Regions from separate parts of the Ramlibacter sp. PS3R-8 genome, predicted to be linked through region 2. Evidence: predicted binding sites of a transcription regulator. Region 2 holds the regulator's gene; the other holds the start of a gene.
What was found. The regulator NrdR, encoded in region 2, represses ribonucleotide reductase genes. The targets are predictions, from matches to a motif close to CACNANATNTNGTG.

Region 1: a site for NrdR is predicted at 3,504-3,517, ahead of WG902_RS06610 (ribonucleoside-diphosphate reductase subunit alpha). Genes of this name have one in related genera too.

Annotation. Positions count from the first base shown of each region.
Region 1 is NZ_JBBHGT010000001.1:1,398,121-1,405,792, reverse strand. It holds gene WG902_RS06625 (sensor histidine kinase) at 1-1,246, shown strand, start outside; gene WG902_RS06620 (sigma-54-dependent transcriptional regulator) at 1,246-2,721, shown strand; gene ampD (1,6-anhydro-N-acetylmuramyl-L-alanine amidase AmpD) at 2,699-3,298, shown strand; gene WG902_RS06610 (ribonucleoside-diphosphate reductase subunit alpha) at 3,586-6,525, shown strand; gene WG902_RS06605 (ribonucleotide-diphosphate reductase subunit beta) at 6,674-7,672, shown strand, end outside.
Region 2 is NZ_JBBHGT010000001.1:35,687-43,358, reverse strand. It holds gene WG902_RS00210 (DUF349 domain-containing protein) at 1-2,053, opposite strand, end outside; gene WG902_RS00205 (lytic transglycosylase domain-containing protein) at 2,876-3,697, shown strand; gene glyA (serine hydroxymethyltransferase) at 3,897-5,141, shown strand; gene nrdR (transcriptional regulator NrdR) at 5,150-5,599, shown strand; gene WG902_RS00190 (energy transducer TonB) at 5,642-6,259, opposite strand; gene WG902_RS00185 (pilus assembly protein) at 6,261-7,672, opposite strand, start outside.

The DNA.
Region 1 (7,672 bases), 1.4 Mb from region 2:
CGCGTGGCTGCAGGCGCTGGAGTTCGCCGACCACACCTCGCGCATGGTGCAGGCGGGGCTGGCCGGCGGCGGCTATTTCGTGGTCGCCCTGCTGGCCAACCAGCTGGCCATGCGGCTGGCACGCGAGGAACAGGCCGCGCGGCTCAGCCTGTCGGCCGCCCGCACGCAGGCGCACGTGAACGAAGTGGTGATCGAAACCCTGGCCGACGGCGTGCTGGTGGTGGGGCCCGACTGGCGGCTGCACGCGGCCAACCCGTCGGCGCGGATGCTGCTCGGCTGGCAGGCGCGCGAGGCGCCCGCGTCGCTGGCGCTGGTGTCGCGTCCCGGCTGGAAGCCGCTGGCCGCACTGGCCCAGCGCACCTTCTCCGAGGGCGAGCCGCAGACCGCGGAGCTGGCGCTGGAGCTGCGGCCCGGCGAGCGCCTGCACCTGCGTGTGCGCACCCGCCTGACGCCGCCGCAGGACCCGCTGATCGATTCGCTGTGCGTGATGTTCATGCAGGACCTGCGCGAGGCGGAGGCGCAGGTGCGCACGGAGAAGCTGGCGGCCATGGGCCGCATGTCGGCCGCCGTCGCCCACGAGATCCGCAATCCGCTGGCCGCCATCGCGCAGGCCAACTCGCTGCTCGCCGAGCAGCTCGCGGATGCGGAGCAGCAGCAGCTCAGCGCGCTGGTGCGCAAGAACACGCAGCGCCTGTCGCAGATCGTCGACGAAATCCTGAACCTCGCGCGGGTGCAGGAGCCCACCACCGACTGGCTGGAACTGGACCAGGCCGTCGCCGCCGTGGCCCAGGAATGGCAAAGGTCCGCGCAGGCGGGCGGGCGCCTGCAGTTGCTGCAGCGGGCCGGCACCGCGTGGGCCGCCTTCGACGGCGAACACCTGCGCCGGGTGCTGGTGAACCTGCTGGACAACGCGCTGCGCTATGCCTCCATGGCGCCCGGCGCCATCCTGGTGGCCACGTCGCTGGACGGCCACCAGTCGCGCGTGCAGGTCTGGAGCGACGGTGCGCCGCTCGACCCGGGCGTGCAGCGCCACCTGTTCGAACCGTTCTTCTCCTCGGAAAGCCGCTCCAGCGGCCTGGGCCTGTACATCTGCCGCGAGTTGTGCGACCGCCACGGAGCGGCGATCGCGTACGCGCGCGGGCCGGCGCCGGACGGCAGTGGCCGCGACGGGAATGCCTTTACCGTGGCTTTCCGCACGCGCGCCAGCGTGATGCCCGCCTTCCCCTTTGACACAATACGCGCCTGATGGCTTCCACCACCGCCACCCCGGCCCACGTCCTCGTCGTCGATGACGAACCAGACCTGCGAACGCTCTACGAGCTGACGCTGCTGCGCGAGGGCTACCGCGTGGACGCGGCCGGGACGCTGGAGGAAGCCTGGCAGCTGCTTGGCCAGGCGAAGTTCGACGCGGTGATCACCGACATGCGGCTGCCCGACGGCCTCGGCCTCGAGCTGCTGCAGCGCATGAGCGCGCAGCAGCGCAGCGAACGCTGCGTGGTGATGACGGCGTATGGATCCGCCGAAAACGCCGTCGAGGCGCTCAAGGCCGGCGCCTTCGACTACCTGACCAAGCCGGTGGACCTCAAGCAGTTCCGCAGCGTGGTTGCCTCCGCCATCCTGGAGACGGCCGCCGGCGACAAGCCGCGGCCCTCCACCGGCCCGCTGCGCACGGCCACGGCGAGCGCCGAGCGCGGCACCGGCAGCGGGGCGTTGCAGCGGCTGGTCGGCGAATCGGCGCCCATGCGCAACGTCAAGGAGCGCGTGGCCAAGGTGTCGCGCAGCATGGCGCCGGTGCTGGTGCGCGGCGAATCCGGCACCGGCAAGGAGCTCGTGGCGCGTGCGATCCATGCGTGCAGCCACCGTGCCGACGGGCCCTTCGTGGCCGTCAATTGCAGCGCGATCCCCGAGACGCTGCTGGAAGCGGAATTCTTCGGCGCCCGCAAGGGCTCCTACACCGGCGCGGCCGCGGACCGTGAGGGCTATTTCCAGGCGGCGCGCAAGGGCACGCTGTTCCTGGACGAAATCGGCGACCTGCCGCTGGCCATGCAGTCCAAGCTGCTGCGGGCGATCCAGGAAAGGCAGGTGCGGTCGCTGGGCTCCACGCAGGAGGAGGAAGTGGACGTGCGCATCGTCAGCGCGACGCACCGCGACCTGGCCGGCGACGTGCAGGCGGGCCGCTTCCGCCAGGACCTGTTCTACCGGCTCAACGTGATCGACATCGTGGTGCCGCCGCTGCGCGAGCGCCGCGAAGACCTGCCGATGCTGTGCGAGGCCCTGCTGGCGCGCATCGCGCAGGAAGCCGGCGTCGCGGCCCCGGTGCTGTCGCCGGCGGTGCTGTCGCAATTGCAGGCCCACCCGCTCACCGGCAACGTGCGCGAGCTGGAAAACCTGCTGCACCGCGCCCTGGCGCTGAGCGACGGCACCGAATTGCAGGTCGACTTCGCGCCTTCCGCGGCCACCGCGTTGAGCGGCGAACCGGCTGCCGCGGCAGAGCCCGCAGCGCCGGCGACCGCGGCCCTGCTGCCGTCGGACCTGCAGGCCCACCTGGACCAGCAGGAGCGCGAGATCCTGGTGAAGGCGCTGCGCGAAACCAATTTCAACCGCACCGCCGCGGCCCAGCGCCTGGGCCTGAGCCTGCGCCAGATCCGCTATCGCATCGCACGGCTGGCGATCGCCACGCCCGGCAGCGAAGAGGCCGATGAGCAGCCCGCGAGCCCCTGACGGCGGCGCGCTCCTGTGGGACGCGGGCTGGTACCGCTTTGCGCGCAGGCTGGATTCTCCGAATTTCGGCTCCCGCCCGGCCGGCGCCAGGATCGACCTGGTCGTCGTCCATTCCATCAGCCTGCCGCCCGGCGTGTATGGCGGCGACGAGGTCCAGCGCCTGTTCACCAACACGCTGAACTGGGACGCGCACCCTTACTTCAAGGGCATCGAGGGCATGCAGGTGTCCGCGCATTTCTACATCCGGCGCGATGGCGCGCTGTGGCAATTCGTCAGCTGCGACGACCGCGCCTGGCACGCGGGCCCGTCCTCCTGGCGGGGCCGCGGCAACTGCAACGACGACTCGGTCGGCATCGAGCTCGAAGGGCTGGAAGGCGAGCCATTCGAGCCGCAACAGTACGAAGCGCTCGCCAGCGTGTGCGCCGCAGCCGCGCAGCACTACCCGATCCAGCACGTCGCCGGCCACGAACACATCGCGCCCGGACGCAAGAACGACCCCGGCGCGGGCTTCGACTGGCCGCGCTTGCGGCGCAACCTCGGCTGGCCGGCCGGCTGGTTTCCACAAGGAAGTTGCTGACCGGCAACGGGCCGCACGCGAGCAACAAGTGTGAGTGGATGCGCGTTGCACGCGCAAATCGTGCGGCAGGCCGCACCAAGCCTTGCGGCGGATGAGCACTGCCGCGCGCAGCGCGCAGTCACAGCCACTGCACAAGCTATCCACAGGCTTACGCACTCCCAGACCCGTGACAACCACTACCTATAGTGCTTGTCACGCCCTCAGCCACTAGATATAGTGGCTCGCACACCGGTGGGCCGCTAAACTCGCGACCCACGCAAGAACCACCGCAGCACCGAGGAACGCCTATGCAACCTGCCCTCTCCACCCCGTCTTCTTCCGTCATCGGCGCCGGCAACGCCACCGCGCCGGCCGCCACCGGCCAGTCCGCCGCCAACCCCCTTGCCCAATACCAGATCATCCGCCGCAACGGCGCGGTGGTGCCGTTCGAGCCCAACAAGGTTGCGATCGCGATGATGAAAGCCTTCCTGGCCGTGCATGGCACCCAGGGCGCCGCTTCCGCCAGCGTGCGCGAGCAGGTCGACCAGTTGACGCAATCCGTCGTGCGCGCGCTCGTGCGTTCGCGCCCGGGCGGCGGCACCTTCCACATCGAGGACGTGCAGGACGCCGCGGAGCTGGGCCTCATGCGCAGCGGCCACCATGAAGTCGCCCGCGCCTACGTGCTGTACCGCGAGCGCCGCGCCCAGGAGCGCGCCAAGCAGGCGCAGCAGGAAGCGCCGGCCGCGCCGCAATTCCACGTGCTGGACCAGGGCCAGCGCGTGCCGCTGGACGTCGAAGGCCTCAAGGCGCTGATCCTGGCGTCGTGCGACGGCCTGGGCGCCGACGTCAAGCCGGACCCGATCTACGCCGAGACCCAGCGCAACCTGTATGACGGCGTGCCGCTCGACGAGGTCTACAAGGCCTCCATCCTGGCCGCCCGCACGCTGATCGAGAAAGAACCCGACTACACCTTCGTCACGGCCCGCCTGCTGCTGCACACGATCTTCAAGGAAGTGGTCGGCCGCGAAGTGGCGCCCGCCGAGCGCGCCGAGGCGTACGCGGACAACTTCCCGCTGTTCATCAAGAAGGGCGTGGAAAACGAGCTGCTCGACGAAAGGCTGCTGCAGTTCGACCTGAAGAAGCTGGCCGGGGCGATCAAGGCCGACCGCGACCTGAAGTTCGACTACCTGGGCCTGCAGACCCTGTACGACCGCTACTTCCTGCACGTGCGCAAGAGCCGCATCGAGCTGCCGCAGTCGTTCTTCATGCGCGTGGCCATGGGCCTGTCGCTCAACGAGATCGACCGCGAAGCCCGCGCCGTCGAGTTCTACGAAGTGCTGTCCAGCTTCGACTTCATGTCCTCGACGCCGACGCTGTTCAACGCCGGTTCGCTGCGCTCGCAGCTGTCCTCCTGCTACCTGACCACCGTGCCGGACGACCTGGACGGCATCTACGAGTCGATCAAGGAAAACGCGCTGCTGTCCAAGTTCGCCGGCGGCCTGGGCAACGACTGGACCCGCGTGCGCGCGCTGGGCTCCCACATCAAGGGCACCAACGGCGAGTCGCAAGGCGTCGTGCCGTTCCTGAAGGTGGTGAACGACACCGCCGTGGCGGTGAACCAGGGCGGCAAGCGCAAGGGCGCCGTCTGCGCCTACCTGGAAACCTGGCACCTCGACGTGGAAGAGTTCTTCGAGCTGCGCAAGAACACCGGCGACGACCGCCGCCGCACCCACGACATGAACACGGCCAACTGGATCCCGGACCTGTTCATGCGCCGGGTCATGGAAAAGGGCGAGTGGACGCTGTTTTCGCCTTCCAACGTGCCCGACCTGCACGACAAGTTCGGCAAGGACTTCGAGAAGGCCTACCTGGCCTACGAGGAGAAGGCCAGGCGCGGCGAGATCAAGCCGAGCAAGACCATTCCGGCCAGCGACCTGTGGCGCAAGATGCTCTCGATGCTGTTCGAGACCGGCCACCCCTGGATCACGTTCAAGGACGCCTGCAATGTCCGCTCGCCGCAGCAGCACGCCGGCGTGGTGCATTCCTCCAACCTGTGCACCGAGATCACGCTGAACACCAGCGACACCGAGACGGCGGTCTGCAACCTGGGCTCCGTGAACCTGCTGCAGCACCTGAAGGACGGCAAGGTCGACAGCGACAAGCTGAAGAAGACGATCACCACGGCGATGCGCATGCTCGACAACGTGATCGACATCAACTACTACGCCGTCAAGAAGGCGCGCGACTCCAACATGCGCCATCGCCCGGTGGGCCTGGGCGTCATGGGCTTCCAGGACGCGCTGTACGAACTGCGCATTCCCTACGCCAGCAAGGAGGCCATCCAGTTCGCCGACGAGTCGATGGAGGCCGTCTGCTACCACGCCTACTGGGCCTCCACCGAGCTGGCCCGCGAGCGCGGCAAGTACTCCAGCTACAAGGGCTCGCTGTGGGACAAGGGCATCCTGCCGCTCGACTCGCTGAACCTGCTGGCCGACGCCCGCGGCGAGCAGTATGTCGACGTCGACCGCTCCACCACCCTGGACTGGGACGCCCTCCGCAAGAAGATCGCCGCCGACGGCATGCGCAACAGCAACTGTGTGGCCATCGCCCCGACGGCGACCATCTCCAACATCATCGGCGTGGACGCCTCGATCGAGCCGTGCTTCGGCAACCTCTCGGTCAAGTCCAACCTGTCCGGCGAATTCACGGTGATCAACCACTACCTGGTGCGCGACTTGAAGCGCCTGGGCCTGTGGGACGACGTGATGGTCATGGACCTGAAGCACTTCGACGGGTCCCTGCGGCCGATCGACCGGGTGCCGCAGGACGTCAAGGCGCTGTACGCCACCGCGTTCGAGGTCGAGCCGGTGTGGCTGGTGGAGGCCGCGGCCCGCCGGCAGAAGTGGATCGACCAGGCGCAGTCGCTCAATATCTATATGGCGGGTGCCTCCGGCAAGAAGCTGGACGAGACGTACAAGCTGGCCTGGCTGCGCGGATTGAAGACCACCTACTACCTGCGCACCACCAGCGCGACGCAGGCCGAGAAGTCCACGGTGCAGAGCGGACGCCTGAATGCGGTGAGCAACGGCAATGGCAGCCACGGCGGCCACGGCGCGCTGAGCGCGATGGAGGCGGCAGCCGCCGCCGCGCGCGCGCAGATCGAAGCGGCGACCGCGCCGGGCGCGACGCCGGCGACCGACATCAAATTCTGCGGCGTCGACGATCCGACATGCGAGGCGTGCCAGTAAACACGCGCACGGCACACGCGAAATGAAAGAGGTAGCGGCGTTCTCCGACAGAACGCCGATGCAATCAAGCAACAAAATGCGAGGCGGATGTGAACGGACACTTTGATTTGCACATCCGCGCTCGCATAATCCGAGCACTGGAACACCTATGTTGACCTGGGACGACGAAGTCACGCCCACACCGTCAAAGCCTTCTGCGAGCGGTTTGCTTTCGAACCGCGAGGCGAGCCATTCACCTCTCGCGCAGGCACCTTCCGCTTTTCCCCAACCGGCACTGCGCATGCTCGATGACGGCGCCATTGCCGCGCACGTCGCGCCAGCCGCCGTTGCGGCGGCACCCGTGGCGCGCCGCGTCCAGGCGGCCGACAAGCGCATCATCAACGGCCACACCGACGTCAACCAGCTCGTCCCCTTCAAGTACAAGTGGGCCTGGGAGAAGTACCTGGCCACCTGCGCCAACCACTGGATGCCGCAGGAAGTGAACATGAACCGCGACATCGCCCTGTGGAAGGACCCGAACGGGCTGACCGAGGACGAGCGCCGCATCATCAAGCGCAACCTCGGCTTCTTCGTCACCGCCGACTCGCTGGCCGCCAACAACATCGTGCTGGGCACCTACCGCCACATCACGGCGCCCGAAGCCCGCCAGTTCCTGCTGCGCCAGGCCTTCGAAGAGGCGATCCACACCCACGCCTACCAGTACATCGTGGAATCGCTGGGCCTGGACGAGGCCGAGATCTTCAACGCGTACAACGAAGTCCAGTCGATCCGCGACAAGGACCAGTTCCTGATCCCCTTCATCGAGGCGATCATGGATCCCAACTTCCGCACCGGGACGCCGGAGACCGACCAGACGCTCCTGAAGAGCCTGATCGTCTTCGCCTGCCTGATGGAAGGCCTGTTCTTCTACGTCGGCTTCACCCAGATCCTGGCGCTGGGCCGGCAGAACAAGATGACCGGGGCTGCCGAGCAGTACCAGTACATCCTGCGTGACGAGTCGATGCACTGCAACTTCGGCATCGACCTGATCAACACCATCAAGCTCGAGAACCCGCACCTCTGGACCTCCGAATTCAAGTCGGAGATCAAGGCGCTGTTCCACCAGGCCGTCGAGCTCGAGTACCGCTATGCCGAGGACACCATGCCG
Region 2 (7,672 bases):
TCTGGGCGTCACCGCTGGCGGTGGCTTCCTCCACCGCACGCGATGCGTCCAGCACCGCGCGGTCGCGCCCGCTCATGGCAGCGGCGGCCTTCTCGCGCTCGACCGTCTTGCGGTTGAAGGCATCGTCGATCGGCTTGCGGAATGCATCCCACAACTTCTGTTCGAACTTGCGCTCCAGCGGCACCGTCTGCGCCTCGGCTTGCCAGCGCTGCTGCAGCGACTTGACCGCGTCGATGCGCAGCATGGGCGCCTCGCCCAGCACGCGTGCCTCGTCGATCATGGCGTTGCGGCGCTCGATGCTGGCCTGCTGTGCCTGCTCCAGCGGCGCGGCCGCCTGGTTGATGGCCTCTTTCCACAGCGGCTGCAACTCCGCGAATGCCTTTTCGCTCAGGTGGCCTGCGTCGCGCCAGCGGTCGCCGAACTGGTGCAGCGCACGGTTGAACGCCTTCCAGTCGCCCTGTTGCGGCTCGGGATGCGCAGCCGCCCAGGCCTTGACCTCTTCGATCAGCACGAGGCGGGCCGCGCGATGCTCGGCGGCTTCCGACTTGACGCGATCCAGCCACTCCTGCACCACCTTGTAGGCTTCGTTGCAGGCTTCGTCGAAGCGCTTCCACAGCGCGTGGTTGGGCGGGCCACCCTGGTCCACCTGCTTCCACTGGTCGCGCAGGCTGCGCAGCGTCTCCTGCATCTTGCGGCCGCCATAGCGCGGCTTGCGCACGCTGGCAACGGCCGGGGCCGATGCGGCCTCCGATGCAGTCACGGCTTCCGATGCGGCCGCAGCTTCCGGTGCAGGCGCTGGTTGCGCCGCAGGTGACGCCTCGGCCACCGCGGCGCCTTCCGGAGCGGGCTGGCTCTCGGCCAGCACCGGCGATTTGGCTTCGAGCTGGCCTTCCAGCGCCTCCTGCGGTTGGGCGGCGGCGGCTTCCGTTGCGGCCGGTGTCCGGTTCGCGGCTCGGGGGCCCTTGGGTCCACGCACCGGCACCATCTCGAACAGTGCTTCCGCTTTCGCAACGAGCTCCTGGCGCAGCTGGTCGGCGCGCCAGCGCTGCCAGCCTTCCAGCTCCGTCGCCGCACCCAGCGCGGCATGCGCCTGCGCTTCCAGCTTGTCGTCCACCAGCTTGCCGTGTTCCTTCAAGGCATTGCGCAGGGCGTTGGCCGCGCCCGCGCTGGCCTTGCCGTGGCCTTGGGCCACTTCCTGCTCGACTTTCGCCAGCGCCTCGGTCACGGCCTGGTTGGCCCGCGCCCGCTGCTCCGGATCCGCCTTTGGGCGCGCGGGCCTGGCCACCGCTTCCGGCGGGTGGCCGCGGCCCTGGCGCAATTCCTCGGCCCACACCGGCACCGGCGGGAGCGCAGCCTGGCTGTCTTGCGCCGCAGCGACGGCTTGCGCCAGCGCCGACTGGAAGGCGTCCCAGACCACCTGCAGCTGGCCGCGCGAAGCGTCGAGCAGGGGCGGGAAGCGCGGCTCGACGCTGCCCCAGTTCGGGTCTTCGAGCAGGGCCTGCGCCTGCGCCTGCCATTGCGGCACGTCGGTGCGCAGCGCGTCGGCCGCGGCCTGGGCGTCGCGCCACGACTTGGTGGAAAGCACTTCGATGCGCTGCGCCAGCAGCACCGCCGCTTCGCGCTGCACCTGCACCCGCGTCTGCAGGTCCTCGATGCCCTTGATGCGATCGGCCAATTCGGTCTTGACGCCGGCCAGCGGCTCGCGGCTGAGGGGCGCGCCGGCCTTGGCCGCATCGCGCTGCCAGGCCATGGCGTCGGCGATGTTCAGGCGCGGCTGCGACAGCAGGCCGCGCGCCTTCTCCGCCCACTCCGCGGCGATGGCCTCCTGCCCTTTAGCCCGCTTGATCTCGTCGAGCTTTTCGCGCAACAGGCGGGCCGCGCCCTTGTCGCGGGCGCTCAGCTCGCGGAACACCTCCTGCATCTGCTCGGCGGCGGGCTCGGTCGCGAGCCATTCGCGCACGCGGGCGGCCCGCTCGCCGGAGGTTGGCGCGGAGAAGGCACCCTTGGTGAGCGCGTCGAGCGCCTGGGTGTCGTGGGTTTTCAAGGAGCTCACTGCAAGTCGTTCGAAAGGGGGAAAGGAAAGCCCCCGGATGCGGGGGCAAGGGCCGTATTCTCGCCGCGAAACGGGATGCCCGGGGCACGGCGCGTTTCCCCAAATAGAAAGCCCGGCCAGGCGCCTTCCAGCAGCCTGCCGGGCTGACGGCGCGACCCGGTCGCTGCCGTCTGGGTTCGCGACCCGGACAGGGTGTCCGCGTCGCGCCGGAGGCAAAAAGATTGCCTCCAAGAGGGGCCGGGGCTACCACGGGATGTGGCCCTACCGGCTTGGCGTCCAATCACTTGGACCCACGCAAGGTAGGCGACGCGCCCGGCTTTTTCAAATCGACTTTTCAATGGCTCCGGCCGTGGCCATTGCGGCTGGCAAGGCAGGAATCCCCGGCCAACCTGACGCCTGCCGCCTGTCCCGGGTGCCCCGACAAGCGGTCACGAGGCACGGCAGCAAGCGGAGGCGCTCCTGAAAAAGGAGCGTCCGACGCACTGTCAGGCCCGTCCGACAGGCTCCGACGGGAATTTCCCACGCCTCACGGCCCTGGCTCAGCACTAAATTACCTCATCGATATCACAGTTCTTGCATAACGCAGGGTAAGAACATCCTTGACTGAGCATTTAGGCCCTGCCTAGAATCCGCCCGTCCCGACCATCGCGCCGGGACGACGACCAGATCAACCCGCTGCCGAACCCGGCTAAGTCCGGTTCGAAGGCGCCTCCGGAATCCGGGGAGCCTCGAGCCTGATGGCGTACCAATCCAAACGAGGAGCCGGAGCGATGCCGCCCCCAGGCGGCGCCTCTACGGACCCGCGCGTAGAAAGGAAGTGCTATGACAGCGTTAGGAAATGTGGCCAAGGGCGTGCAGACATTCGTCGGCGACGTGGCCCAGGGCTTCTTCGAGATCACGCACAACGGCTTCGCGGTGGTGGGGCTGGCGACGGTTTTTTCCATGCTGACCCTGGCCGCCCGTCCCGATCTGCGCCAGGCGGGCGAGTCCCAGCTGATGACCTGGCTCCACGCCCGGCAGGCCCAGGCCCTGGGCCTGGTGCCCGAACTCGATGCGATCGACCGCGCCACGGCGCTGAATCCCAAGGACCTGCCCAAACAGCAGGCGGCCGTGGCGTACTGGATCAGCAAGAAGTACCGCGTGGCCCCCGAGCCGCTGTCGGCGCTGGTCGCCGAGGCCTACGAGATCGGCGAGAAGATGAAGATCGACCCCACCCTGCTGCTGGCGGTAATGGCGGTGGAGTCGGGCTTCAACCCGTTCGCCCAGAGCCCGGTCGGGGCGCAGGGCCTGATGCAGGTGATGACCGGCATCCACAGCGACAAATACGAGAACTTCGGCGGCAAGCTGGCCGCCTTCGACCCCGTGACCAACCTGCGGGTCGGCGCCAAGGTGTTGCAGGAATGCATACAGCGGGCCGGCTCGGTCCAGGCGGGGCTGAAGTTCTATGTGGGCGCGGCCCTTCACCCGGACGATGGCGGCTATGGCGACAAGGTGCTGGCCGAGCACGCCCGGCTGAAGGAAGTGGCGAGCGGCCGGGCCGTGCCGCTGGCGACCCCCCCGGCAGCGCCCCTGCGCACCGCGGTCCCCATGCCCATCCCCTCCGCGCCCGCCAAGGAAGACGACGCGCCGACCCCGGCGGTCTGAGACGCCCGGTCGCTTCGAGCGGGTAAACTAGCCCGGCACGCGACTGGCGATAGGCGCCCCGCCCGGGGCGCTGACGTGGATCCATCCGGGGGCCCGCCCCCGCACCAACCACTGGGAAGCGTGCCGCGCGCGAGCTCCGCGCGCGACCCGCCGTTCGCCTGGGCAGCCCTCGTCAACGACAGGGAACCATAGGACTGCCATGTACGACCGCAACATCCTCATCGAACAGACCGACCCCGAACTCTGGGCCGCCATCCAGGCCGAGAACCGCCGCCAGGAAGCACACATCGAGTTGATCGCCAGCGAGAACTACGCCTCGCCCGCCGTCATGGCCGCCCAGGGCACCCAACTCACCAACAAGTACGCCGAGGGCTACCCCGGCAAGCGCTATTACGGCGGCTGCGAGAATGTCGACGTGGCCGAGCAGCTGGCCATCGACCGGATCAAGCAGTTGTTCGGCGCCGAGGCCGCCAACGTGCAGCCGCACTCCGGCGCGCAGGCGAACCAGGCGGTCTTCCTGGCGTTCCTGAAGCCCGGCGACACCATCATGGGCATGAGCCTGGCCGAAGGCGGCCACCTCACCCACGGCATGGCGTTGAACATGAGCGGCAAGTGGTTCAACGTCGTGAGCTACGGGCTGAACAAGGACGAAGCCATCGACTACGACGCGATGGAGCGCAAGGCCCACGAGCACAAGCCCAAGCTGATCATCGCCGGCGCGTCGGCGTACTCGCTGCGCATCGATTTCGAACGCTTCGCCAGAGTGGCGAAGGACGTCGGCGCGATCTTCATGGTCGACATGGCGCACTACGCCGGACTGATCGCCGCGGGCGCCTACCCGAACCCCGTGCCTCATGCCGACGTGGTGACTTCCACCACCCACAAGAGCCTGCGCGGACCGCGCGGCGGCTTCGTCCTGATGAAGGCGCAGCACGAAAAGGCGATCAACAGCGCCGTCTTCCCCGGCCTGCAGGGCGGACCGCTGATGCACGTCATCGCCGCCAAGGCGGTCGCGTTCAAGGAAGCGCTGTCGCCCGAGTTCAAGGGTTACCAGCAGCAGGTGGTGAAGAACGCCCAGGTCGTCGCCGAAACGCTGGTGCAGCGCGGGCTGCGCGTGGTGAGCGGCCGGACCGAAAGCCACGTGATGCTGGTGGACCTGCGCTCCAAGGGCATCACCGGCAAGGAAGCCGAGGCGGTGCTGGGGCAGGCGCACATGACGATCAACAAGAACGCCATTCCCAACGACCCGGAAAAGCCGATGGTCACCAGCGGCCTGCGCATCGGCACGCCGGCCATGACCACGCGCGGCTTCAAGGAGGAGGAGGCGCGCCTGACGGCCAACCTGCTGGCCGACGTGCTCGACAAGCCGCGCGACGCCGCCAACATCGCCGCGGTGCGCGAGAAGGTCAACGCCCTGACCCGCCGCTTCCCGGTCTACAGGTAAAGCCCCGGATGAAGTGCCCCTTCTGCAGCAACGCGGACACCCAGGTGGTGGAGACCCGCATGGCGGAGGACGGCGACTTCATCCGCCGCCGCCGCCAGTGCGCCCACTGCGAAAAGCGCTTCACCACCTATGAGCGGCCGGACGTCACTTTCCCCGCGGTGGTGAAAAAGGATGGCCGGCGCATCGACTTCGAACGCGCCAAGCTGCTGGCCTCCATGAACCTGGCGCTGCGCAAGCGCCCCGTGTCCACCGAGCAGATCGACGGCGCCGTGGAGCGCATCGAGGAAAAGCTGCTGGGCCTGGGCGTGCGCGAAGTGCCCTCCTCCCGCATCGGCGAAATGGTGATGCGCGAGCTCAAGAAGCTGGACAAGGTCGCTTACGTGCGTTTCGCCAGCGTGTACCGCAGCTTCGAGGACGTCGACGAGTTCCGCACCGTCATCGACGAGATCCGGCGCTGATCTGCACCACCATGCCGGGGTCGGCTCGTCGCCGAACCCGGCCTACGACTTGCGGCCGGTCGGCGCCTGGAAGTCGATCTCCAGCCGCACCTGAGAGCGCACCGCGACGCGGTCCACCTCTCCCGGGCTGAAGCGGGCCGCCGCGAAGGCTTCGCGGATGCTGCGCTCGAACGCCGGGTGCACATCGGGCGAGTCCAGCCGCAGCTTCTGCACCGCACCGCGCTCGTCGATGAACAGCGTCACCCGCACCTTCAGGTCCACCGTGCCGTCCACGTCGTTCGGGAAAGGCACGTCCACGTGGCCTACCAGCTTCGGCGTCACCGTGAGCTGTCCGCGCGGCAGGTAAGGCGCATCCGGCGCGGGTGCGGCAGTTCGTTCCGGGGTGGCCGGCCCCAGGGTGGGTGCCGTGGCGGCAGCGGCAACCGGCGGCGGGATGGACTCGGTGGTGCCGCGCAGAGCGGCCGGCGTCTCGGGCGCGGTGGGCGCCGGCTCCGCAGTTGCCGTCGGCTGCACCGGACGCACCTGGAACGCGAGCGGCGCGCCGTGCAGCGCGCCGTGGAGGGCGGGAGCCGGCTGCACCGTCGCCAGCCAGGCAAACACCGCCCCGTGCCCCAGCAGGGTCACGGCGACGGCCTGCCAGAAACCGCGGCGGCGCTCCAACTCAATCCACCAGTTCCCGCCAGGAGGTCCGGCGCAGGACAGGGCTGCCGCCGGATGACGTCCCGACCAGCGATTGCAAGGTGCCGTCGCTGCGCGTGATGATGCTGACCACGCTGCCGGGGTTGTCACCGGTGGTCAGCTGGACCAGCGTCAGGCCCTGGATCATCACGTTGCCGATGTAGGTGGAGCTCGAGGCGCCGCTGCCGATGCTGAACTCGTACAGGAAGGACTGGCCCCCCACCGTGCAGCTCTCGTCGTTGGGCAGGTTGGAACCCACGAACAGCGTCTCCAGCGCGAGCTGCGGATTCACCGAAATGCGCTCCCCGGCCGGAAGGTCGGCCCGCCAGCCTGCCTTGGTCAGCCAATCGACGGCATTGTTGGTGCTGGTTCGGGCCGTACCGCTGGCGCTGATGGTCTGCGACACGAAGTTGGTGTTGGAGCGCACGTCGCCATAAGACGAGTCGATCAGCGGGTCCTTCATCGCGTAGAGGGACTGCACGCTGCCGTCAGTCAGGTCGGACGTGCCCAGGTACTTGCCTGTTCCGACGAAGACGACCGGATAGCGCGAGCCATTGTGGGTGATCTCCGCCACCGAAGGCTTGGTGGTCACCGGCTGGGCCCCACCGTCGGGGTTGGTCAGCTGGGCCAGGCGCAGCGCGGCGTTGTTGGGGGCGACCACGCCGTCGATGTCGAAGCGCCACAGGTTGCCCAGGATGTCCCCGCCGTAAAAACGCTTGGACACGTTCGCCAGTTCGGAATCCACCCAGGAGTTGATCTTTGCCAGGCCGCTCGGCGTGGTGGTGTCACCGGCGGCGGTGGTGCCGCTGGTGAAGGTGTCCACCTGCGTCAGGAGCGTGCCGGTGTTCGCGTCCAGCACGAACAGGTGACCGTTGCCGTCGCCCGGACTCACGTTGTTGTAGCCGGACGCGAACACCACCACCCATGTGCCGTCGCTGCGCTTCGTGATGATCGGGTTGCCGTAGCTCAGGCCGAGGTTGTCGTTGGTGAACTCCCACATCTGCTTGGGGTTCGCCGGGTCCGTGAGGTCCAGAGCGTAATAGCCCCGCCCGCCGGCATTGAGGCCGCCCACGACGATGGTCTTCCAGGCGCCGTCCACATAGATGTCGCCCATCTGCGGCGAACCGTCCACGAAGTAGGAGTGGTGGTTGGTGAAGTTGCGGTCCGCCAGCTTGTACAGCTTGGGCATCACGAACGAAGGAATGTAGGCCCACCTTTCATCACCGGTCAGGCGGTCAAAGGCGTGCAGCATGCCGTCGTTGGAAGCGGCCAGCACCACGGCAGTCCGCGCCGGCGAGGCGTTCACGAAAGTCTGGTAGTCGTTCTCCGTGTACTTGAAGCCCGGCTTGCCGACGAACAGCGGCGAGGCATTGATGATGTCGCCCAGCAGGTGGA